Regions from separate parts of the Oribacterium sp. HCP3S3_B9 genome, predicted to be linked through region 1. Evidence: predicted binding sites of a transcription regulator. Region 1 holds the regulator's gene; the other holds the start of a gene.
The links. Region 1 encodes Rex, which represses fermentation and respiration genes when NADH is low (regulators of the CRP and FNR family bind a similar motif). Its sites were predicted from a motif close to ATTGTTAANTANTTAACAAT; they were not measured.
Positions count from the first base shown of each region.

Region 2: a site for Rex is predicted at 4,379-4,398, ahead of fucO (lactaldehyde reductase). Genes of this name have one in related genera too.

Region 1 is NZ_JBQHVY010000002.1:213,707-226,147, forward strand. It holds gene ACTNC3_RS02345 (Rqc2 family fibronectin-binding protein) at 1-1,417, shown strand, start outside; gene ACTNC3_RS02350 (YebC/PmpR family DNA-binding transcriptional regulator) at 1,446-2,195, opposite strand; gene ACTNC3_RS02355 (NAD(P)H-hydrate dehydratase) at 2,335-3,297, opposite strand; gene acpS (holo-ACP synthase) at 3,239-3,655, opposite strand; gene ACTNC3_RS02365 (redox-sensing transcriptional repressor Rex) at 3,657-4,313, opposite strand; partial or broken gene ACTNC3_RS02370 (M20/M25/M40 family metallo-hydrolase) at 4,631-5,317, shown strand; gene ACTNC3_RS02375 (adenylosuccinate synthase) at 5,459-6,745, opposite strand; gene ACTNC3_RS02380 (phosphate ABC transporter substrate-binding protein) at 6,872-7,057, opposite strand; gene ACTNC3_RS02385 (GNAT family N-acetyltransferase) at 7,240-7,875, opposite strand; gene ACTNC3_RS02390 (M28 family peptidase) at 7,888-9,897, opposite strand; gene purB (adenylosuccinate lyase) at 10,178-11,614, opposite strand; gene dapB (4-hydroxy-tetrahydrodipicolinate reductase) at 11,789-12,441, opposite strand, start outside.
Region 2 is NZ_JBQHVY010000001.1:141,735-154,175, forward strand. It holds gene ACTNC3_RS00640 (heavy metal translocating P-type ATPase) at 1-1,130, opposite strand, end outside; gene ACTNC3_RS00645 (hypothetical protein) at 1,513-3,015, opposite strand; gene fucO (lactaldehyde reductase) at 3,094-4,239, opposite strand; gene yfcE (phosphodiesterase) at 4,503-5,066, opposite strand; gene argS (arginine--tRNA ligase) at 5,092-6,906, opposite strand; gene efp (elongation factor P) at 7,078-7,635, opposite strand; gene ACTNC3_RS00670 ([citrate (pro-3S)-lyase] ligase) at 7,939-9,111, opposite strand; gene ACTNC3_RS00675 (triphosphoribosyl-dephospho-CoA synthase) at 9,122-10,231, opposite strand; gene citX (citrate lyase holo-[acyl-carrier protein] synthase) at 10,340-10,873, opposite strand; gene citF (citrate lyase subunit alpha) at 11,116-12,441, opposite strand, start outside.

The DNA of each region.
Region 1 (12,441 bases):
CGGAAAGCGCTACCTCGCGGTCGAGCTGATGGGCAAGTACTCGAACATCATCCTGCTCCGCGATGACCACAGCATCATCGATTCCGTGAAGCGCATCTCCGCTTCCCAGTCCTCCGTGCGGGAGGTGCTGCCGAATCGTCCGTACTTCATCCCGGATGCGGGTGTAAAGAAGAATCCGCTGACACTCGATGAAGCCGCTTTCTGTGCGCTGCTCGCGCAGCAGCCGGAGCCGGTCTTCAAGGCGCTCTTCCATCACATCACGGGTCTCAGTCCACTGACGGCCTCCGAGCTCTGTCACCGCGCCGGTGTCGATCCCGACCTCTCCGCGAACTGCCAGCCGGCAGAAGCATTGGCCGCACTGTACGGAAGCTTCCATCATATTATAGAAGAAGTTGCAATCGAGCGGCAGCCGGATCCGGTCATCGTCTACCAGGATGAGGTGCCGACGGACTTCTCCGCCTTCGATCTCACGCTGTATGAGGCGGACGCCGCCTTCGAGGTCGAGCACTTCGACTCGATGAGTGAGGTCATCCGCCGCTTCTACAGTGAGAAGGATAAGAGCTCCAGGATCCGTCAGCGTTCGACGGATCTCCGGAAGGTGCTGACGACGCTGATGGAGCGTGCCGGGAAGAAGCTGATGATTCAGGAGAAGCAGCTCCGGGATACCGAGGGCATGGATAAGTACCGCGTATACGGTGAGCTGCTGCACACCTACGGCTACTCGCTGCAGGGTGGGGAGGATCAGCTGGTCTGCGAGAACTACTATACAAACAGTGAGATCACGATTCCACTGCAGAAGGATCTCTCTGCGGCGGAGAATGCGAAGCGCTACCTCGAGAAGTACCAGAAGCAGAAGCGTACGAAGGAGAACGTGACGGTGCAGCTCGAGGAGACGCGGAAGGAGGTCGAGCACCTCGAGTCGATTCGCACGGCGCTCGATATCGCGGAGTCCGAGGAGGATCTGCAGGATATCCGTCGGGAGATGATCGATTTCGGTTTCCTGCATAAGACGCCGGGAAAGGGAAAGAACCGGCTGCAGCGGAAGTCGAAGCCGTACCACTGGGTGACGAGCGACGGCTATGAGCTGTTCATCGGAAAGAATAATTATCAGAACGAGGACGTGAGCTTCCGACTCGGGGATGGCGGGGATCTCTGGTTCCACGCGAAGGGCGTGACGGGTTCGCATGTCATCGTGAAGACGGGCGGGCAGCCGATGGAGGAGGTGCCGGACCGGGTCTTCATCGAGGCGGCGGAGCTCGCGGCGTACTTCTCTTCGCATCGTGAGGATCCGAAGGTCGAGGTCGATTATACGATTCGGAAGAATCTTCGGAAGGTGCCGAATCAGGCACCGGGCTTCGTCATCTATCATACGAACTGGTCGGTGACGGTGGAGCCGAAGAACCTACTCAATGCATAAAAAAAAGACCGCTTACGCGGTCTTTTTTTTACTCCTCATTCTCTTCTTCCCAGTTGGTGTATACAGTCTGAACGTCCTCGGATGCGTCGAGCAGGTCGAGGGTTCTGCGAAGTCCCTTTACGACCTCTGGATCGGTAACCGATACGTAGTTCTGCGGGATCATCACGACGTCCGCTTCTGCCATCGGGATGCCCTGCTTCTCGATGTTCTCGCGAACCGTCTCGAAGTCCGCCGGATCCGTGATGATCACGTAGGAATCCTCTTCGTCGGTGATGTCCTCGGCACCAGCCTCGATGGCCATATCCATCAGTGTGTCGAAGTCCTTACCCATATCGTCCATCGCCTCACGGTCGAGGATGATCTGGCCCTTCTCGTCAAACATGAAGGAAACGGCACCCTGCGTTGCGAGTGAGCCGTGGCCCTTCGTAAATGCGGAACGTACATCCGCTGCAGCACGGTTCTTATTATCCGTCAGAACCTTGACGATGATGGCTACACCATTCGGGCCGTAGCCCTCGTACTGAAGCTCCTCGAAGTTATCCGCATCCATGGATCCGGCTGCCTTCTTGATACCGCTGTTGATGGTGTCGTTCGGCATGTTGTTTGCCTTTGCCTTCGCGATGACAGCAGCGAGCTTGGAGTTGTTAGCTGGGTCAGGTCCACCGGCCTTTACAGCCAGTGCGAGCTCATGGCCGATCATGGTGAAAATTTTGCCCTTTGCGGCATCATTCTTTTCCTTCTTAGCACGGATGTTTGAAAACTTGGAATGTCCTGACATAATACTCTCCTCAATTACATATATAAAATTGATCGATGTTTAAATCAAACTCTAGTACTATAACGTAAAAACGGCGTAGAATCAAGCTTTTCTGACATGTTTGCATCTTAGAACGGCGGGCGGGTCGCAGGAATCATCTTCACGCATGCATCACGATTCCGAGCATGTCCGCCGTTTCCCTGGCGAGTACGCCGTGGGTTCCGTGGATATTTGCGGCCTGTCGTCCGGCTTCTGCATGGAGCAGGACGCCGGTGACGGCTGCGTCGAAGGCCATCCTGCGCCAACGCGTACGCTGTTCTTCTGGCGGGACTTCGTTCAGTGCGTCGATTCGGTCGGCGCGCAGGACGGCATAGACGCCGGCGATGGCACCGGACAGGACGTCGCCGGAGCCGCCTTTACTGAGGGCCGGGCTCGCCTCCAGGTTCTGGAAGGCGTGTCCGTCGGCATCCAGGACGATGGTTTCCGAGCCCTTCATCACGGTTATGGTGCCATGTGCCGCGGCCAATGCTTCCGCCGCGTGGGCCGGGCACTGAAGGATCTCCTGCAGCGAAACCGCAGAGAGGCGCGCCATCTCCATCGGGTGTGGCGTGACGACCACCGGGATCTGCCGTGCGATCTGGTCGACGAGCTGCATGAGCTCCGGACGGACGCTCAGGATATTGAGGCCGTCTGCGTCGATCAGCAGAAGCGGGAATTTCCCAAGCCATTTCGACGGCGTTGCATCACACTGCGCTGCGATGGCCTGCAGCAGCTCGCGAACGAGCGTCACGCTCAGCGCCTCGGTGCCGAGACCTGGCCCCAGCACGAGGATGTCCGCCCAGGAGACATTGGCCTCGGACAGGACCCGGAAATTACTGTCCGAATCGTAGCCGGTGAAGATCGCCTCCGGAAGCAGGGACTGCACGATGAGGCGGTTCGACGCAGGGGTCAGGATGCGCACGAGGCCGGCGCCGCTGCGATAGGCGGCGAGACCGGCGAGGTAAGCGGCACCACACATGCCCTCCGAGCCGGCGGCCACGAGGATCTTTCCGTAGGTTCCCTTATTACTGTCGCTCCGGCGTGCCGGAATCTTCTTGAGATAGGTCGTCTTGTCTGTGTCCATCTGTGCCCTCCAGTATGGCAAATGCGATGACGAGCTCCTTCGTGTCGGAGATCGAGACCTGAATCGAGCGTCCGCCCAGCTCGTCATACAGTGTGCGGGCAGCGCCGTGAAGCACGACATAGGGTTTCCCGAGTTCATCCCGGAGCACCTCGACGTCGATCGGGCGGAAGCCGCGGAAGCCGGTGCCGAAGCACTTCGCGACCGCCTCCTTACATGCAAAATCACCGGCAAGCATGGAATCTCTTCCAGATGCCTGCCGGCGCTCATGATCCGTAAAAATACGAGTCTCCGTGCCTGTTCGCCGGGTACTCTCGATACGGCTGATTTCCAGGATGTCGGTGCCGATACCGATCACCATCTTATGCCTCGTCCTCCGCTTCTTTCCGTCCGTAGGCTTCACCCATACGGTAGCTGAGACGCATCAGCGACTCGGAGAGATGCACGTTCTCGATGACGACATCATCCGGAACCTCGAGATCGACGTGCGCGAAGTTCCAGATACCAACGACGCCGTCGGCGATCAGCTGCTCGACTACCTTCACGGCCGGTGTCTTCGGGATGCAGACCGCTGCCATCTTGACATTGGATGCCTTCACGACCTCATCGATCTTCTCCATCGGAAGCACCTCAACATCGCCTACCCGGGTACCGATAACCGTCGGGTCCTGATCGAAGATAGCTCTTACGATGAAGCCGCGCTTTCGGAAATTTGTATAGTTCGCCAGTGCCTGTCCTAAGTGACCGGCTCCGACGATGATCATCTCATGCTCCTCATCGATGTTCAGGATCTTCGCGATCTCATCATGCAGATTTCGGATGTTGTAGCCGTAGCCCTGCTGACCGAAGCCGCCGAAGTTATTGAGGTCCTGACGGATCTGCGACGCCGTGAGCTTCATCCGCTTACTTAATTCGTTCGACGAAATGCGCTCGATCCCCTGATCCATGAGATCCTCGAGATATCGATAATATCTAGGAAGTCTCTGGATAACCGCCTGTGATATTTCTTTCTTTGCCATGTTAATACGCTCTCCTGTGATATGATTTTGTAGATATTGCATACAAAATCATAGATTTCGTTCTAAATTATACAATCCTGTGAAATAGATGTCAAAGGCAAGTTGTAGAATTCTTAACAATTATATTGTTAAATAAGTATAAATAATAATCTTTTGTTTTCTATATTTTACAAGCACTTCCGCTGCCCTGTATAATGGGCTCATCAAAAAACGGAGGTGCTTTTAATTTGAAGGAAAGATTATTTCAAACGATCGATGGCGTTCGGGAAGAGCTGATCGCGATGGCCGACGATATCTTCGATCACCCGGAAACCGGCATGGAGGAGTTTCATGCCCTTGACGTTCTGACACAGTGGCTTATGCGCGAAGGCTTCGAGGTCGAAACCGGCATTGCGGGTGTCCCGACCGCATTTAAGGCCGTCTTCCACCACAGGAACGGCGGCCCGAACATCGGACTGCTCTGTGAGTATGACGCGCTTCCAGGCCTCGGACACGCCTGCGGTCATCATCTGCAGGGTCCATCCATCCTCGCTGCGGCGAAGGCATTGAAAGAAGCAGACCTGGACCAGGCCTATACCATCACGGTCTACGGAACCCCTGCCGAGGAAAGCATCAGCGGTAAGATCCAGATGATCCGGAACGGCTGCGATTTCACCGATCTCGACGTGGCCTTCATGATGCACGGCGGTCCGAATACGCAGGTGGATGTGAAGTCGCTCGCGAACTCGAAGTATAAGGTAATCTACCACGGCACCAGTGCGCACGCTGCGCTCCGCCCGGAAAAGGGTCGCAGTGCGCTGGATGGCCTCATCCTCGCCTTCCAGGGCGTTGAGTTTTTACGTGAGCACGTCGCATCCGACGTGAAGATCCATTATACAGTCACCAACTGCGGCGGCACACCGGCCAATGTCGTGCCGGCCTATTCGGAGGCGAGCTTCTACGTGCGTTCCTATAACCGCGCTTACCTCGACAACGTCTGCACACGCTTCGAAAAGATTCTCCAGGGCGCGGCGATGATGACCGAAACCGAGGTGGAAATCATCCGCGAGAAGGACATCGTACCCCTTCATCTATACCCACAAAAACGAGGCGCCCATTGCAGTGATGCAATGGGCGCCTCGTTTATACTAGTATTTGTCACGCGATCAGATCTTCGGGGTTCTCTTCAGAATCTCGTGTCTCTCCGGACCATTGGAAACCATAGTGATCGGGGTCTCGATGTGCTTCTCGATGAAGTCGATGTAGTTCTTACAGTTCTCCGGAAGCTCGTCATAGTTCTTGATGCCGCGGATGTCGCAGTTCCAGCCCGGCAGGGTCTCATAGACCGGCTTTGCCTTGTTAAGGAGCGGTGTAACCGGGAAGTCGGTGGTTACCTTACCATCGATCTCATAGCCTACGCAGACCTTGATCTCCTTCAGGTAGCCGAGTACATCGAGGACGGTCAGTGCGACCTCGGTCGCGCTCTGAAGCTGGCAACCATACTTCGAAGCGACGGCATCATACCAGCCGACTCTTCTCGGACGTCCAGTGGTTGCACCGAACTCACCCTTATCGCCACCTCTTCTACGAAGCTCATCTGCCTCCTCACCGAAGAGCTCGGAAACGAAATCACCGGCACCGACTGCGGAGGAATATGCCTTCGTTACAGCGACGATATCCTTGATCTCATATGGAGGGATACCGGCACCGACGGCACCATAGGCTGCGAGTGTGGAGCTGGAGGTTACCATCGGATAGATACCGTGATCCGGATCCTTCATGGTACCGAGCTGACCCTCGAGCAGGACGGTCTTACCTTCCTTCAGTGCCTCACGCAGGAACTTCGAGGTATCGGTCACATACGGTGCGATCATATCTCTCTGACGATGCATCTCCTCGAGGAGCTCGTCGTAGTTGATCTCCGGTGCATGATAAAGCTCACGCAGGATCGCATTCTTGATTTCGATGACCTTGTGCAGACGATCCTGAAGGACCTCCTCATCGAAGAGCTCGCTTACCTGAAGACCGATCTTCGCATACTTGTCAGAGAAGAACGGTGCGATGCCGGACTTCGTGGAGCCATAGCTCTTACCGGCGAGTCTCGCCTCCTCGAGTGTATCGAACAGAACGTGATATGGCATCATAACCTGTGCACGGTTGGATACCAGGATCTTCGGGGTCGGAACGCCGGCGTCGACGATGGACTTCAGCTCTGCACAGAACCTCTCGATATCGAGTGCCACACCATTTCCGAGTACGGATGTGGTGTGATTATAGAATATGCCGCTCGGCATAAGGTGGAGTGAGAAACGACCATAATTGTTGATGATGGTATGGCCGGCATTTGCGCCACCCTGGAAACGTACAACGATATCCGAGGTCTCGGCAAGCACATCGGTGATCTTGCCCTTGCCCTCGTCGCCCCAGTTTGCTCCAACGATTGCTCTTACCATGTGAATCCTCCTAAGGATAGCATCCGTGTATGGATACTATGGATGTTCTTCACCTTTTTGACACAGTCCATCTCGGGCGTCCTCACCCGGATGTATGTGAGAGATTCGTGACCAGAACATCCTGCATTATTTTTTGTTTGTCAGTTTCGTGAACCAGATGAAGATGTAGATCACCACCGGTACGACGACCAGACAGAATAAACAGGCCAGAAGGTACTGGTTCGCTCCGGTCACTGCGAAATACAGTACGGCGACGAGGAGAAACGCGATGATGACCAGTGCGAGAATCGCGAGTATTCGTCTAAGCTCCATGCTCACTACCTCCTGTATCGTGCTTACGCACAGACAAGGTTATTATATCGGGAATACGGCCTGATTTCAAGGGGTCTTGACCTCTCGAGTTTATGGGGTCTGACCCCATTAAATTTTCATAAACCGAATCTAAACAAAAGTTTATGGGGTCAGACCCCCTTACGAAATTCTTAAGATGGCCTCTACTGCACCTCTCGGATGAGGCAGTACTGCTTGAGGTCGAAGTGCTTTTCCATCACGCCGTAAAGCTTGAAGCCGAAATGCTCGTACATGGCGACGTTATGCTCGTTGTGGGTCTCGAGGGACATCATGAGATGATGTGCGTCGGCGTAGGCGATGGCCTCGTCCATGAGGATCGAGGAGATGTGATGATGCTGCTTCTCGGGATCGACGGCGAGGTAGATGATGTGGATGCGCTCCTCCTGGTGGAGTTGGTCGGTCCACTTCTCGTTCAGATAGTCCTTACCGAGCACGAAGTTCCAGAAGGCCCGGAGGCTCGGGTCCTCCTTGATGAGGTACTCGTCGGTCTTCAGATTCGCGCGAAGCTCGGTCAGGTAATAGCGGAAGAAATTATACGGCTCCGACTCGTCGGATACGACCAGGATGCCATTCAGCTCCGGGCTGTCTGCGAAGATTTCGCAGGTCTCGAACATCTCCTCTAGATCACAGTGAAAAAGCTCCGGCAGCAGACGATTCCGTGTATCCTCGTCCGGAATCAGCTTACAGTACAGCGGATCCTTCGCGAAGCAGACCGTCAACAGCCGCTCCAGCTTCGGGATATCTTCCTTTTTTACGCGGTACAATTTGTCACTATCCATAGTAAATCCTGTTTAACATTCCTTTCCATCAGCGATCGCTGAAATCTGTTTCAGGCTCTGGATGATATTGTTTGTTTCCCGTATCATGTATTCGAGATCCGATTTATAGCACTCTTCCTGGTTCTTGCGTACGCGGTTCAGGATGCGAAGCTCCTCCTCGAAATCCACGCTGCCGGCTTCTGCCTTGTGCTTCAGCTTCTGCACCAGCTGGTACAGATTCTCATGATGCACGATCCGTCCGGCTCCCCACTGGAGGCGCTCCTTCGGCTGGCAGAAGACATAGTCGGTGAAGTAGTTAAATACCTCCTCATCGAACTGGAAGGCATAGCAGTTGTTATCGATTTCATAGATGGCATCGAGGGCACCGCGGGCATCGCTCTCCTCGAGGCAGCGGATGGCGTCCTTGATATGCGTGAGGTTCTGCCGTACCGCCTGCTGTGGGAAGAGGACGGTATCCTGCCAGTCGAGGCGTACGAAGGAGTCCTGGGCCTTTCGGAATGCCTTCATCAGGATCTCCGTGCACTCCCCGGCGCGTGATGGTGTCACGCCGGAAGCATTGACCGACGCGATCCAGCGGTACACGGTATGCCCGAGGGCGGCCGCCTCCTTCGTCACGGCATCGAGCTCCGCGCCCAGTTCGCCGACGAGGCCGGCGTAGCGCAGGTCAATGCTTCTGTTCATCGCTTCGAACAGTGCGGAAAAGTCCATCGGCGGGAGGATCAGCTGGTCGAATTTCTGAATCAGCGTGCCGTATAAGAGGTGATGAAAACGGTAGACCGGCTCATGATAATAGGCTTCGTTATCGAACTGCGAGTGATAGTGCGTCTCCATGAAGCTGCTGTCCGTGAACTCGTTTACCATGGACGGGATGCCGGCGATGGCCATCGAGAAGTCGTCGGACATGGTCTGGATCGGCGCATGCACCTCGAGTCCCTCCGGATACGCCGCGGGATCCACCGGGATGTCGGCGACGGCCTGCTCGAGGAAGTGCACGTACTCATAGACGCTGCGCACGGCGTCCTTCGGTCCATGGGCGTGCGCTGGAAGCTCGAAGTTGAAGTCAGCCACGACCCTGCCCTGCCACTCCGGACGGACCTGAAAGACCTGCTGGTAGGCACCGGTCGACCAGTCATACTTCGTGTTCACGATGCCCCACTCTTCCGCCGCCAGCGCCGCGATGACGATGGTCTTCTTCGGCCGGTAGCCGCTGTCGATCAGTGCCTTCGCGATGCCGAACATCATTGCCACCGCCGTATTGTCATCCTGAAAGCCGCTGAAGTAGGAGTCATAGTGGGCCGACAGGAGGATCATCTGCGTCGGATCCTCGCCCGGGATCGTGCCGACGATGTTGTAGGAGCGCTGTTTTTCCGTGACGGTGCTGTCGGCGTCGAGGGTCACCCGGAGTTCCGGTGTCTCCCGGAGTGCCTGCTTCAGCACTGCGGCATCTGAGCGTGACATCGAAAAGGCGGCCGCCTCTGCCGGACCCGCGATATCCTGTGCGTTCAGCGCTTCATCCTGGATCTCCGCGAAGCCGCCCTCCTGCACAGCGATCAACGCGGCGGCACCACGAACATAGGCCTGGTAGACCGGGAAATTGATCCACCACTCGTCGCGCTGATTGATATCCGCGAGGACCAGCTTTCCCTTCACATCCTTCCCCTCGTAGTCAGCTGCCGTGCCCTTCCCGACGTAGACGAGGCCGAATTCCTGCGGCCCGTCGGTCTGAAACGTGGTCTGATAGCCACCGAGCAGCGACCGCAGCCCGACACTGCCATCTGCACGTCGCCATACAAGCTCTGCCTTATGAAACTCCCAGGCATCCACGCAGATCTGATCCTTATGGACGTCCCGGAGACCGATGCGCTCCATCTCCTCCCGCAGTATCTCGCCGGTCGCAAACTCCGCCTTTGATCCTGCCGGCCGGTAGCCGAGCTCCGGATGCGAGCGGAACTGCTCCATCCGCTTCGCCAGCTGATAGGAATATTCTGTATTGATCCATGGAAGGATACTGCTCTTTTCCATACACTTCCCCCTTCACTGCACACCACGTCACAAATCAAAAAGGCCCGGAGGGCCGACAACAGAATCCATACGGAGAGGTCGTGTAAAATCAAGCCGGGTTCCCTTAGCGGCACTTGGTGCCTTTTTCCTTAGCACCCTCTGCAACGCTGAGTTTTCATAAAGAAAACCCAGTGATTGCAGAGGGCCTAGTGCCGCTTAGGGTTCCTGGCTTAGATTTTACCGAGCTCGGAGTACTGTGTTTCTGTTGCCGCCCCTCCGGGCACGGTCTGTTGTAACGGGATCAGACATTGATCTCAGCGGTGAGTCCAAGCACCTCCTTGTTCTTCTCGAGAATCGGGTTGATCACCTCGGTGATGAACTCCTCGGTCTGCTTCGGTGCACGACCGACATAGCGCTCCGGCTGCATGCTGGCCTCGAGATCCTCGAGGGAGAGATGGAAGCTCGGATCTGCCGCGATCAGCTCGAGGAGGTTGTTGTCCTTACCCTCTTCCTTGACGGTCTTACCAGCCTGCATGCTAAGCTGACGGATCTTCTCATGCAGCTCCTGACGATCGCCACCAGCCTTTACCGCATCCATCATGATGTTCTCGGTCGCCATGAATGGCAGCTCCGCCATGAGATGCTTGCGGATAACCTTCGGGTATACCACGAGACCATCGACGACGTTCAGGTAGAGATCGAGGATACCATCGATGGCGAGGAAGCCCTCCGGTACGGACAGACGCTTGTTTGCGGAGTCATCGAGTGTACGCTCGAACCACTGCGTGGAGGATACCAGCATTGGATTCATGAGATCGGAGATCACGTAGTCTGCGAGGGAGGCGATACGCTCGGAACGCATCGGGTTCCGCTTGTAGGCCATCGCACTGGAACCGATCTGGTGCTTCTCGAACGGCTCCTCGACCTCCTTCATATGCTGGAGCATACGGATGTCGTTCGTGAACTTATGCGCGGACTGGGCGATGCCGGCGAGCACGCTGAGAACACGGAAATCGACCTTACGGCTGTAGGTCTGACCGGATACCGGATAGCAGGACGTGAAGCCCATCTTCTCTGCGATCATCTGGTCGAGCTGGCGGCACTTCGCATGGTCGCCGTCGAAGAGCTCGAGGAAGGACGCCTGGGTGCCGGTGGTGCCCTTAGAGCCAAGCAGCTTCAGGGAGCCGAGTACATACTCGAGATCCTCGAGGTCGAGCACGAGCTCGTTCAGCCACAGGGTCGCACGCTTACCAACGGTTGTCGGCTGTGCAGGCTGGAAGTGGGTGTACGCGAGCGTCGGCATATCCTTATACTTCATTGCGAACTTACTGAGCTCGTTGATGACATTGACGAGCTTCTTATGCACGAGCTCGAGCCCCTCCCGCATGATGATGATATCGGTGTTGTCGCCGACATAGCAGGAGGTCGCACCGAGGTGGATGATACCCTTCGCGTTCGGGCACTGTACGCCGTACGCATACACATGGCTCATAACATCGTGACGGACTTCCTTCTCACGTGCCTCTGCCACCTCATAATTGATCTCATCCTGATGTGCCTTCAGCTCATCGATCTGCTCCTTCGTGATGTTGAGGCCCAGCTCATGCTCCGTCTCTGCCAGTGCGATCCAGAGCTTTCTCCAGGTCCGGAACTTGTTGTCCTGTGAGAAAATGTACTGCATCTCCTTCGATGCATAACGTCCTGTCAGTGGGCTTGTGTAACGATTGTATTCCGCCATGTTTTTCTCCTTACCGTAAGCATGTTTTATATTGCAACATCGCTGAGCGCAATGCTGACGACCGAAGTTTATACTTTTTTAATGGGGTCTGACCCCATTAATTTTTCCTAAACAGATTCTAAACTGAAGTTTATGGGGTCAGACCCCTCTGCCTCCCTGAATGTTCCGACCCGTTCAGGCGAGCACATCCTGCATCGAGTACATGCCGGCTGCCTTTCCGTGGAGGAAAAGGGCTGCATTGAGTGCGCCGTTTGCGAAGATCGCTCTCGAGTACGCAGTGTGGTTGAAGGTGATGACCTCATCCTCGCCTGCAAAGATGATATCATGAACCCCCGGCAGTGTGCCACCACGAACGGCACTGATACCGAGCTCCTCGTGCGGACGGGCTGCCTTCCGCTGGGAACGGTCATACACATAGGTCAGCCTGTCATCGAGTGCTTCGTTGACCGCATCTGCCAGTGCCAGTGCGGTACCGGACGGGGCGTCCATCTTGCGATGGTGGTGCTGCTCGACGATCTCGATGTCGAAGCCCTTCTCATAGAGCTTCTGGGCTGCAGTCTTCACGAGCTCCAGGAGCAGATTCACGCCGATCGACATATTCGCACTGCGAAGGATCGGAGCCTTCTCCGCAAGCTTCTGTACACGTGCGATCTGCTCCGCTGAAAGACCGGTTGTGCACTGCACGAGCGCCTTTCCACTCTTCTCCACATAGTCGAGAAGACCGTCGATGGCCGGTGCCACGGAGAAATCGATGATCACATCGAAGTCCTCCTTCACCGCATCGAAGCTGCCATACACCGGAAAGCCGATCGCCGGATCATCGAAGT
Region 2 (12,441 bases), on a different contig from region 1:
ACCTGATCCGCGATCCGGGAGATCGGTGCCTTCGTCGCAGCTGCGTCCGACACCATCCGGATGATCTGGCTGAGCGTCGTGTCCTCTCCGACACGCGTCGCCCGCAGCTTCAGGAAGCCATCCGTGTTGATGGTCGCCGCGGATACAGGATCACCGACGGTCTTATCCACCGGGATGCTCTCACCGGTGAGGGCGGCTTCATTGACCGCACTGCTGCCCTCGAGGATGACGCCATCGACCGGGATGCTCTCGCCCGGACGTACCACGAAGATATCCCCGGACTGCACCTCTGCGATCGGCACCGTCACTTCCTTCCCATCCCGCAGCAGCACCGCGGTTTTCGGTGCCAGCTTCATGAGACTTCGAAGCGCATCCGTCGTCCGTCCCTTCGACATCGCTTCCAGCATTTTTCCGACCGTGATCAGCGCCGGAATCATCGCCGCGGTTTCGAAATACAGATTGTGGTGCAGGTGATGCACGGTCTCCATCTGTCCGCCCGCCAACGCAAGGCTCATCAGAAAGAGCTCCACCAGCGAATACAGAAAAGCAGCACTCGAGCCCAGTGCGACGAGGGCATCCATGTTCGGCGCCCGGTAAAGGAGCGAGCGGAAGCCACCGACGAAGAATTTCCGGTTGATATACATGACGGTGAGCGCGAGCAGCATCTGTACGATGGCACCATTTACCGGATTTTCAAAAACAGTCGGAAGCGGCCAGCCCGCCATATTATGGCCCATGCTGAAGTACATCAGCACGGCGAGCAGCAGAACGGACTGAAGGAGACGCTTCTTCAGCTTCGGCGTCTCATGATCCCGCAGGGCCTCTTCCTCTGCCGCCATCGGATCGAGACCGCAGCCCGCAGCGGAGCAGGCTGCCCCCTGCATCCCCACATCCTGTTTACTTCTCGGGCGGATGCCTCCATCTGGATGCCCGCCCTTCTCGCTGGCGCCATAGCCCGCGTTCACCACGGCCTTTATGATGTCCTCCGGTGCCGCATCGCCCTCGACGGCGAGGGTATTGGTCAGCAGAGAGACCGTCGCCTCCCGCACCCCCGGCACTGCCCGCGCGGCCTTCTCGACACGCGCCTGGCAGGCTGCACAGCTCATACCGGTCACGATATACTGTTTCATAGATGCCTCTTTCTGTGTACAAGTCACGGTAGGGATATACCCCCACCCCGTATATTTAGCCGACACCAATATACCCCTTAGGGGTATATGCTGTCAATAGGAATTTCTCTGTCGCATGCCACGCAAGGAGCCCCGGAGGGCAGTCACCTGAAACACAGTACTCAGAGTTCGGAAGACTCTAAAATCCCATCCCTAAGAAGTACTAGGCCCTCTGCAATCACTGAGTTTTCTTCATGAAAACTCAGCGTTGCAGAGGGTGCTAAGGAAAAATTACTCCAAGTACTTCTAAGGGATGGGATTTTGATTCTTCACGACCTCTACGTATGGTTTCCGGTGACTGCCCTCCGGGGCTCCTTGCTTCACAGCGACCAGGTTGCATCCATCAGCCTAGTGGTCCTCCCGGGAGGAGCTCATCTGACGGGGCCTGGCTGCCCGGGCCGGCGGGTGCGGCGGACGGATCCGGGCCGGCCGGTGCGGCTGGCTTAGGTGCAGGAGAAGCGGCGGTTTCTGCCGGCTTCTGCGGCTCTTCGATCTCCACGTGCTTTTCGGTTTCGTGCTTCTTTTCCGTTTCCTTCTTCTCGCTTTCCGCCTTCGTTTCGTCGTTCTTTTTCTTCTCGCTCTCCTCTTCTGTTTCGTTTTCGCGTTTTGTATGATTTTCGCGCTTTATGTCATCCTGCTTCTGATCCTGCTCTGTATCTGTGTCCTCACGCTTCTTCGATTCGGTATTCTCGTACTCGTCCTCATCTTCGTCTTCTGAATCATTTCCATAGGATGCCGCATCATCGTATCGACTCACGGAACTGCTTTCCTCCGGCTCCGTCACAACATATCCATAGTAGAAGTCTTCACCTGGGATACTGCGGCCGATGGCTGCCGAATCAGCCTCCGCGATGGCGATGAGGTAGGCACCGATCTGACTCTTCATCTGGTCACCGGTGATGCACTTGAGATTCGCATACGGGAGGGCCAGCGGAACGACCGCAGCCTGTGTGATACCGAACTTTCCGGCGAGCTTCGCCGTCTGATTTGCAGCCCGCTCCGCCTTTACGATCGACATCGCGGTCTCTCGAAGAAGATGATCTACAGATGAGCGCTTATTCTCATAGTCATTCCGGTGTACGAGGGTCACACTGGAGATCAGGCTGCCAGTCGCGGTGACATTCTCCCAGCTGTCCTTCAGTGAAAACGCACGCACGGTACCCGGCACGCCGGCCAGAAGGCTCGAGGCATCCGGCTCTGCGACGATGGCGGCCTTCGACGGATCCGCCGTAAGCTGCGCCGTGATGTCCTCGATGCTCGTATACTGTACATCGAACTGCGTGCCATATTGACTCTTCAGGTACCGAAGCACATACTCCGGCTGCTCGCCCTGTCCGACGCTCAGTACGGTCTGTCCCTTCAGTCCCTGAAAGCTCTTCAGTTCGCTGTTGCCGGTGATGCAGTACAGCTCGTTGCCTGCATTGATATTGACGATGACCGCACCGTCCTTCGCATCATGGTAGGCCCGTGCTGCACTTTCCGGTGAAAGGACCGCGACATCCGCCGCTCCGGTGATGAAGTCCGACAGGACCTCTGCTTCACTGCTCTTCAAATCGAAATGGTAGTCTCCCTGTGTCGCACCCAGCTCGGACTCCTCCATGAGATGCGCGAAGCCGAGGGCTGCTGCCCCCTGGGAAAGCTCGATCCGCATCGCATCTGAATCTGCCGGCTCCACGACCTGTTCCGCCGGGATGGTCGTTTCCAGGATCGCCTGCGTTTCTTCCGCCGTCGTCTCCTGCTTCGACGCGACATGCTCCACAAGCTCCGTAAAGTGTCCACATCCGGACAGGAGCAGCATCAGGGCTACCGGGATCATCCTGTATTTCCATGCTTTTTTCATCATCATCTGGCCTTTTCTTTCTGATAAACTCTGATGCCTATGGTAGCACAAAAAAGCCCCCGGAGAAAACTCCGGGGGGAATATTTACATTAACTTTCTGAACATAGCTTCGAAGTCAGCGATGCTTGCCTCTCTCGGGTTACCAGGTGCACATGCATCAGCGGCAGCGGACTCACACAGGAACGGAAGATCCTCTTCCTTGAGTGCCTCCAGCTTCGTCGGGATGCCAACATCTACAGAGAGCTGCTTCACGGCATCGATGGCCGCCTTACGATAGGTCGCTGCATCCATACCGGTCGTGTCGATACCAAAGGCCTCTGCGATGGCCTTGAACTTCTCGCCAGTGTACTCCTGGTTGAACTCCATCACGATCGGAAGCATCATCGCACATGCAACACCGTGCGGTGTGTCATAAACCGCGCCGAGGGTATGTGCCATGGAGTGTGCGATACCGAGGCCTACGTTCGAGTATGCCATCGCGGTTACATACTGTGCAAGTGCCATACCTTCACGTCCATCCGGATCGTTCGTTACAGCCTTACGAAGGTTCTTTGCGATGAGCTTGATGGCCTCGAGGTCGAGTACATCTGCGAGCTCCCATGCACCCTTGGTGGTGTAGCCTTCGATCGCATGTGTCAGCGCGTCCATACCGGTCGAAGCCGTGAGGCCCTTCGGCATGGAGGACATCATATCCGGATCAACGACGGCGATATCCGGGATATCGTTTGCATCGACGCAGACGAACTTTCTCTTCTTCTCAACATCGGTTACGACATAGTTGATGGTGGACTCTGCGCCGGTGCCACCGGTTGTCGGAACGGCGATGGTGAATACGGTACGATGCTTGGTCGGTGCGACACCCTCGAGCGAACGGATATCTGCAAACTCCGGGTTGTTGATGACGATACCGATGCCCTTACCGGTATCCATGGAAGAGCCACCACCGATGGTGATCATGCAGTCTGCGCCGCAGGACTTGTATGCCTCTACACCGTGCTGGATGTTCTCGATGGTTGGGTTCGGCTTGATGTCATCATACAGGAAGAAGTCGATGCCGTTCTCCTTCAGAAGATCCGTCACCTTGGCTGTTACGCCGAACTTTACGAGGTCAGGATCGGATGCAACGAAAGCCTTATGATAGCCTCTTGCCTTGATGAGACCCGGGATCTCCTTGATTGCACCATGTCCATGATAAGAAATACCATTTAAGACGAAACGATTCACAGCCATAATTCTACTCCTTTAAAATAATATGAATGCCCTGGCAGAAAGACCCATTCTTCCTGTGCTGGCATAATGATACCAACCATTCGATTACGTTGTGCATTTTGTTTACTATGCACAACCAAAACCTTTTTTATCTTAACAGATTGTAGATTAATTATCAATAAGCTCGCAGAATATGACAAAATTCTACTTCTTCGGCTTAAAAAAATACCCTTCAGCCGTGAATATGCCGAAGGGTACGATAAAACATCTCGTCAATATGTCGTTTACGCATTCAGTGAAATCGAGGCGATCGTGTGGTCATCGAAGTCATATACCGTGAACATATCCTCATCGAGGATGGCATAGGTATTCGGGTTTCCACCCTTCGGAAGGGAGGTGCTGCCCGGATTCAGATGGAAGAACGTACGTCCATCCTCTGCCGTCAGCTTCTCCGCCTTCAGAAGATGGGTATGGCCATGCAGCAGTGCATCGCCCGCCATCAGTGGCGGAAGCTTCGTCTCATCGAAAAGATGCCCATGGGTCGCAAAAATCGTATGACCGTTCAGTGCGAGGATCGCATAATCCGCCATCACCGGGAACTGCAGCACCATCTGATCGACCTCCGCCTCACAGTTGCCACGTACCGCCCAGATTCTGTCCTTCAGCGGATTCAGCATCGCGATGACCTCCTTCGGTGCATACTCCTGCGGAAGGTCGTTACGTGGTCCGTGATAGAGGATGTCTCCGAGGAGGATCAGGCGCTCTGCGCCGCTCTTCTCGAACTTCTCCAGGGTCCTGCGGCACCAGTATGCAGAGCCGTGGATATCACTTGCAATGAAATATTTCATATTCTGTCTTCTCCTTTATTCTCGATTACATCCGCTCTGGTGCACCGAATCCCAGTATATGGATGCAGGTGCTCAGTACACGGAAGGTCAGCATCAGAAGCGCCATGCAGCTCTCCTTTTCCTTCTCCGGCAGGCTCAGGAACTTCACATCATGGTAGAGACTGTTGAAGTTGTTCGCCAGTGCATAGATATAGGAACAGATGCGGTGCGGCGCGAGGTCCTTCCATGCACCATTGATCTCATCCTGGTAACGGGTCAGCAGCATCTGTACATCATGAGCAGACTTCTCCTTCATCGGCAGGATCTGGAAGTCGGTCGCATGGGCCTTCACATAATCCTTTACATGCACGTCATCGCTTACGCCACGCTCCTGCATGAACTTCCGAAGGATCGAGTTGATCCGTACGATGGTGTAGAGGATGTATGGACCGGTGTTGCCCTCGAAGGACGTGAATTTATCGATGTCGAAGATGTAATCCTTCGTCGCCTGATTCGAGAGATCACCGTACTTCAGTGCGGCGAGACCGACACGAACGGCGATGGCGGCTGCCTCCTCCTCGCTGAGCTCCTCACCACGGGATGCGCGTACACGCTCGAGGACCTTTTCATTCGTCTCCTGGATCAGCTTCTCGAGACGGAGCACACCACCCTCGCGGGTCTTAAACGGCTTTCCGTCCTTGCCGTTCATCGTACCGAAGCCGATGAAGCGAAGCTCCTCCTCCGAACGTACGAGGCCTGCCTTCCGTGCCACACGGAAGAACTGGGTATAGTGAAGAGACTGTCGGCTGTCCGCGATGTAGATGTACTCATCCGGATGATACAGCTTCTCACGCTCGACGATGGTGCCGAGGTCAGAGGTCGCATACAGTGCCGCACCGTCCGACTTACGGATCATGCATGGCGGAATCTCCTTCGCATCGCTCTCCTCCGCGACATCCACCACCAGCGCGCCCTGGGACTCATACGCAAGTCCTTTATCAATCAGTTCCTGAATCAGACCAGGAATGTACTGCTGCGCATCACTCTCACCCTTCCAGAGGTCGAAGTGAACGTCGAGGTTTCCATAGTTCTTCTTCAGATCCGCGATGGAAACCTTCATGATTTTATTCCATACCGCACGGTAGGTCGGATCACCATTCTGCAGCTTCAGCGTCGCCTGATGTGCACGCTCGGCATACTCCGGGTTGATCAGCTCACCCTTATGCGGGCCATCCTCATACTTCGCCTTCGCCTTTGCAGAGGCGAACGGATAGATCTCCTCCAGCTGGGAGATCTCGAGATCTGCATCGAGCTGTCCGCGGTCCTCGAGCTCCGTGATGATGAGGCCCATCTGAAGACCCCAGTCACCGAGATGTACGTCACCGATGACATCATTGCCCTGCTGAATCGCCATCCGCTTGATCGCCTCACCGATGACGGCCGAACGAAGGTGGCCGACATGGAGCGGCTTCGCCACATTGGCTCCGCCGTAGTCGATGATGATCTTCTTTCCCTCATGGGCATCGAGACCGAGGTCCTCATGGAAGTTCATCTCGTTCAGATACTTCGTGGTGAGCTCCTCGGACACGTTCAGGTTGATGAAGCCCGGCATCACCGCAGACACCTCGGAGAACATCACGATATCGCCCTGCTGCATGGTCTTCAGCTTCTCCACCACCTCGCCTGCGATATCCATCGGCTTCTTATGATACTGCTTCGCACCGGCCATCGCTCCGTTCGACTGGTACTCACAGAGGTCCGGACGGTTGGAAATCGACACGCGGCCGAGCTCTGCGTCATAGCCGGCCAGCACAAACGCAGTCCGCACGGCGTCGGTGATAACATTCAGAATCGTAGTCAAATCAATACTCCTTTAACTATGCCATGAGAGACGCGGCCTCCCATGAATCGACGGTTTCTTAAGAATTTCGTAAGGGGGTCTGACCCCATAAACTCGAAAAAAAGAAGGCTTCCCGTTTGGGAAACCTTCTCACAAACGGATCGCTCCGTATATGTTCTGATCACGCAGATATCAGCCGCGGGACTCGTACTCACCGGTCTGGGTAGATACGATAACCTTATCACCGATGTTGATGAACAGCGGAACCATGATCTCTGCACCGGTCTCAAGGGTTGCCGGCTTCTGAGCACCGGTTGCGGTGTTGCCCTTTACGCCCGGCTCCGTGTGGGTAACCTCGAGGGTAACCTTCAGAGGCGGCTCAACAGCGAATACCTTACCCTGGTAGGAGTCTACACGAACGGTCTCGTTCTCCTTTACGAACTTCATCTCATCTGAAATCTGCTCGTGGGAAAGGGAAATCTGCTCGAAGGTCTCCGGGTTCATGAAGTTGTACATGTCACCATCATCGTAGAGATACTGCATATCCTGACGGTCGATGTGTGCTGGCGGGAACTTCTCGGTCGGACGGAATGTACGCTCGATTACACCACCGTTGATAACGTTTCTAAGCTTCGTTCTTACGAAAGCTGCGCCCTTACCAGGCTTTACATGCTGGAACTCGACGATCTGAACAACCTGACCATCAATCTCAAGTGTGACACCGTTTCTGAAATCACCTGCTGATACCATAAAATCCTCCTAAAATGAAAAACCAAAATATCTCTATTCTGGAAACATGAAGTTTTTATATTCTAATCGTACTTTCAGGCCCGAATCAACGTCCCTTCGGATGCGCCAAGCTCACAAAATACTGATGTATTTTAATATAAATACATCAGCAATGCAAGCATTTCTTAGGTTTCCGGCCTATTCTCCACTGTTTTTCCGTAACTGTTCAGATCGAGGAGGCCGGAGGGCGGACCCGGAGGCACAGTACTTCGAGACTGTCCCTCCGGGTCCGCCGGTCTGAACTGCTGCCATTTTCGAAACCAATCAGTAATGTACGACCTCTTCTGCTGCCCGGATCCGCCCGATCACGGGTGCTGCTTCCGGCGATGTGAAGTAGCGGTAGGTCGTTTCCGGCACGAGGCCGCGGATCTCCTCGAGCCGTCCATCATGGATGCAGCTCCGTACCGTGGAGGCTGAAATGGCCTTTCCGTCCGCTTCCTTCCGCGGGATGATGTGACACGCCACGCCGGCCTCCGGCAGCGCCGTCGACAGGATTTCATTATAGATGCCCGTCACCACCGACGTCGGTTCATCCCCGACGAAGCGATCCGTGATGCCGAGCGCCGCCGCGATCTGTGTGAAAATCTGTGCATCGATGCCCGCCTGGCTTCGGATCACCGCGTTGTCTCCCTTCTGGAAGTACGCCGGAAAGGTCGCGGAGCTGATGATATATGAGCCGGCTTCATGGTAAACGATGCCCGGGATATCCTTCGTTCCTTCAATTATCAGCTTCTTCCGCACGGAAAACGGTACGAGGCTCACATCCTCCGACACCATAAACAGATGCAGGACCCCACAGGCCGTCCGCGCCTGCTCGACGAGGTAGCGGTGCCCGAGGGTAAACGGATTCGCGTTCATGACGATCGCCCCGACACGTCCGCTCTGGTTCAATGCTGCAGGGCCGACTGCACATGACCCTCCCGGGAGCACAACGGCTTCGGCCGGGTGCGACGGATCCGGCTCGCCTGCATTGGCCTCATCCCGGGCGGTGATCTCCACCTGCTGCGTCTCCCGCTGAAGCGCCGCGAGGTAATCCCGGAAGCCGGTCCGCTTATTCTCCATGAAGACGATGTTCTCCTCCGGCACGCGCGTGATCTCATAGAAGCCGAGGTTTCCGAAGAAGCGCGCGGAATCACACTTCGTATACAGGAAGAGATGGTAGTTTCCACGGCTGTACTGCACCTCGACGAGATGGGAAACGATCGCGTTCATGAGGGACTCGCCCTGGTGATCGGAGCTCACCGCCATACAACGGAGGGTGTTTCCGAACAGGCTGCCAGTCGCGATGACATGATAGTCCTCGTCGAGCATCGCAGCCGTATAGTCGAGATGCTGATCCCGGTGGATACCCTCCCGCTCGAGGAGCGCGTCCACCTCTGCCTGTATGTAGCGGTCACCCGGACCGACCGATGAGATCGCATACGTTGTATCTGACATAATTACCTCTTTACAGTTTCAAAAGCAGGATCGCTACCGCGAGGATATCCGCAGCGCCCCCCGGGCTGATGTTCTTTTCGATGCAGGCCATGTTCAGTGCTTCGATCGCCCGCACACCCTCCTCCGTAAACATCGCACCCATGTCGAGGATCGTACTGCTTTCTGCCTGCAGCCAGCACATATCCTCATAGGAGCTTCGGATGAACACGTTCGTGTCGTTCAGCACCGACATAATCGCGATCAGTGTGCTGACATGCACCGCATTCTCGAAATGCTCGGCGTGCATGCTGCCGGTATCCTGCAGGAGTCCGCGGCGGAGCGTCGCATGCGCAGCGAAGGCCTGCTGCAGCGCCTCATCACTGCTCAGATTCCGAAAACGACGCAGCCATGGCACGGCGGTATCCCGGAGGATCGGAAAGCCCTCCATCGCCTGTCCGCGGATGCCCCGCTCCCCATACGCCTGAAAGAGCCGCTCCCCATGCGTCTTCGGCGGGTGCCCGAGCATCTTCCGGAAATCCTCCGCCATACTCCGTGCGGTCATCTGACGCGCCATGTCGAGGATCGCATCCACCGTGATCTGCCCGGCGATGATGGTCGAACTCGGCATCACCGACTCTCCGGCAGCGTCCATCGGCTGCACATCCGCTGAAGCCAATGCTTCCGGCGTCACATCGTCACTCGGCTGTAATTCTTTTTCCACCAGCTGCTCGCTCGTCGTATCCGCGCGTGCGTACAGTATGCCCGCCGCCGCCAGCACGATGCCCATGGTGAAGATCATGCCCTTATGCGTATTCACGCCATCGGTCGCCGCATACATCGCCTGCTCCGCCTCGAGGCCGATGCCGCGAATCGCCCGGAATACTTCTTCCGGCGTATGGCCAACTGCTGTCGCATCCATCCCCTCCGCAAACATGCGCACCATGTACGGTGTGATGGCTTCCGTGCTCGCGAGGAAGGTCTCATAATTCATATCACGATGCGCGCCGGTATCCCGACGATCCACGAGGCCCGGCTTCGGTGTCGCATAGACCTCGCCGAGCAGGGCGTTCCGCACCTGCCAGCCGATGCGCTCGAGAAGAGCCGCACGTGCTGCCGGGTTTCTGTCTGTTCCTGTCCTCACATCTGCCCTCCTCATCCTGCGCACGCAGCGTGCGCTCCATCGATCCAGATGATCTGCCACTTCCCGAGCGTCCCTATCGTCTCCACTACACTCGTCACTGATCAGCTCTCAGCCTCTCGCCTGTTCGATGATGCGGTGGATCTCCGCGACCATCTCCGGCACCGCATGGGTTCGATTTCGTGCACAGAGATGCGCCTCCTCTTCACACATGAGGCACTTCCGCGGTGGCATGCCGAACTCCTCGCGGCTCACCTTCTGTCCATCCTTCTGAATGACGTCGATGTCGAAGATGCGTCCGAGCCGGTCCGCATCCTCGATGAGACACATGAGTTCCTTCACACGGATCGCCTCCGCATCCACGGAAGCGTAATACACATATCCGGTCACCTCGACGTCCTTCTCCTCTGCTTCGATACGGATACCATTCTGGTCGAGGCTGTGCCCTATGCGCTGCAGCCCGGTTTCGAAGGCCCAGTAGAAATCCTCTCCCACCTTATGTGGGCCCGGGATGTTCAGCATGAAGCAGATCACCGGATGATGGAAGCGCGCGATGAAATCCCGCTGCTGCTCCACCCGATGATCCCGCGCGGCCAGCATCTCCGGCACTGTCACCTCATGTGTAAAATCAAGTTTCCTTTCCATAGCAGGCCTCCTCTTCTTTCTGTTTACAGCCTATTCTAACACACGACAGGGATATGAGGCGAAGAAAATCCCTCCGTTCGAAATCATCCCGGCACGGCGTTGCACAGCGCCCGCATGGACGGATACGAAAAAAGCGCTCTAGTTATCCCCCTAACCAGAGCGCCTTCGTTCATGAGAAGACCGTGTTATGCACGGAGAGGTCATGATCTGCTGACCCGAATCAAAACTCAGGTCCTGTATGATCAGTCTTTAAACTCGAATGGCTTGATCTGACGAACGACATCCATGACAGAGCCGTCACGTGCTTCGATGATACCGACAACACGATCACCGAACTGAACCTTCTCCGGCTCACCGGTGATAGAGTATGCGATGTCACGAAGCTCCTCGATGGTCTTGATCGGAAGACCCTTACCAGCGACAGCGTCGATGAGATCCTGACGCTTCGGATTGATGGCGATACCATAATCGGTTACGACGACATCGACATCCTCACCCGGAGTGGTGACGGTCGTACAGTCGCTGCAGATCGTCGGGATTCTTCCCTGCATGATCGGAGCGATCACGATGGTGCACTTCGCACCGGCAGCCGTATCCGGATGTCCGCCCTGTGCACCGGTGATGACACCGTCAGAGCCTACAACCACGTTACAGTTAAAGTGTGTATCGACCTCAAGTGCAGCGAGGATGACGAAATCCAGCTTGTTGACGTATGCGCCCTTGTTGAACGGGTTTGCATACTCATCTGCGGTGATGTAGAAGTGACGCGGATTGGTCGCTGCGGAGCGGATCGCATCCTGGTCGAAATCCTGGGTATCCACGAGGCAGCCGATGAGGCCTTCCTCGAGGAGGTCACACATTGGCTTCGCGATACCGCCGACGCCGAAGGACATGTGGATATTCCGCTCACGCATGATCTCTGCGAGGTACTTGGTGGAAGCGATGGAAGCACCGCCGACACCGGTCTGGTAGGAGAAGCCATCCTTGAAGTACGGTGTGTTGACAACGAAGTCTGTGCAGTACTTCGCCATGAGCAGCTTTCTCTGATCCGTCGTCGGCTTCGCTGCGCCGGTGGCGATCTTCGTCGGATCACCGATCTCGTCGACCTTTACGACATAATCGACCTTCACCTGAGAAATCTGTGCAGGAAGGTTCGGGAATGGTACCAGTGTATCGGTGATCGCAACTACGCGATCTGCATACTCTGCATCCACTGCGGAGTAGGAAAGCACACCACAGTCTGCCTTACCGCCGTTGGCGTTCAGGTTACCATACTCATCCGCGGTTGGTGCGCCGATGAAGGCGATGTCGATGTGGGTCTCGCCGCTCATGATGGCTCTGGAACGGGCACCGTGGGAACGCATGATCGCAAGTCCCTGAAGACGACCGTTTGAAATCGCCTTACCGATCTCACCACGCACACCGGAAGACTCGATGTTTGTGATGGTGCCATCGTCGAGCATGTACACGATCGGATCGTTCTGTCCGCCAAGGGAAGAAGCACAGATCGTGATGTTCTTGATGCCCATGGCATGAACCTCTTCCATGACCATGTTGAGCACCTTGTC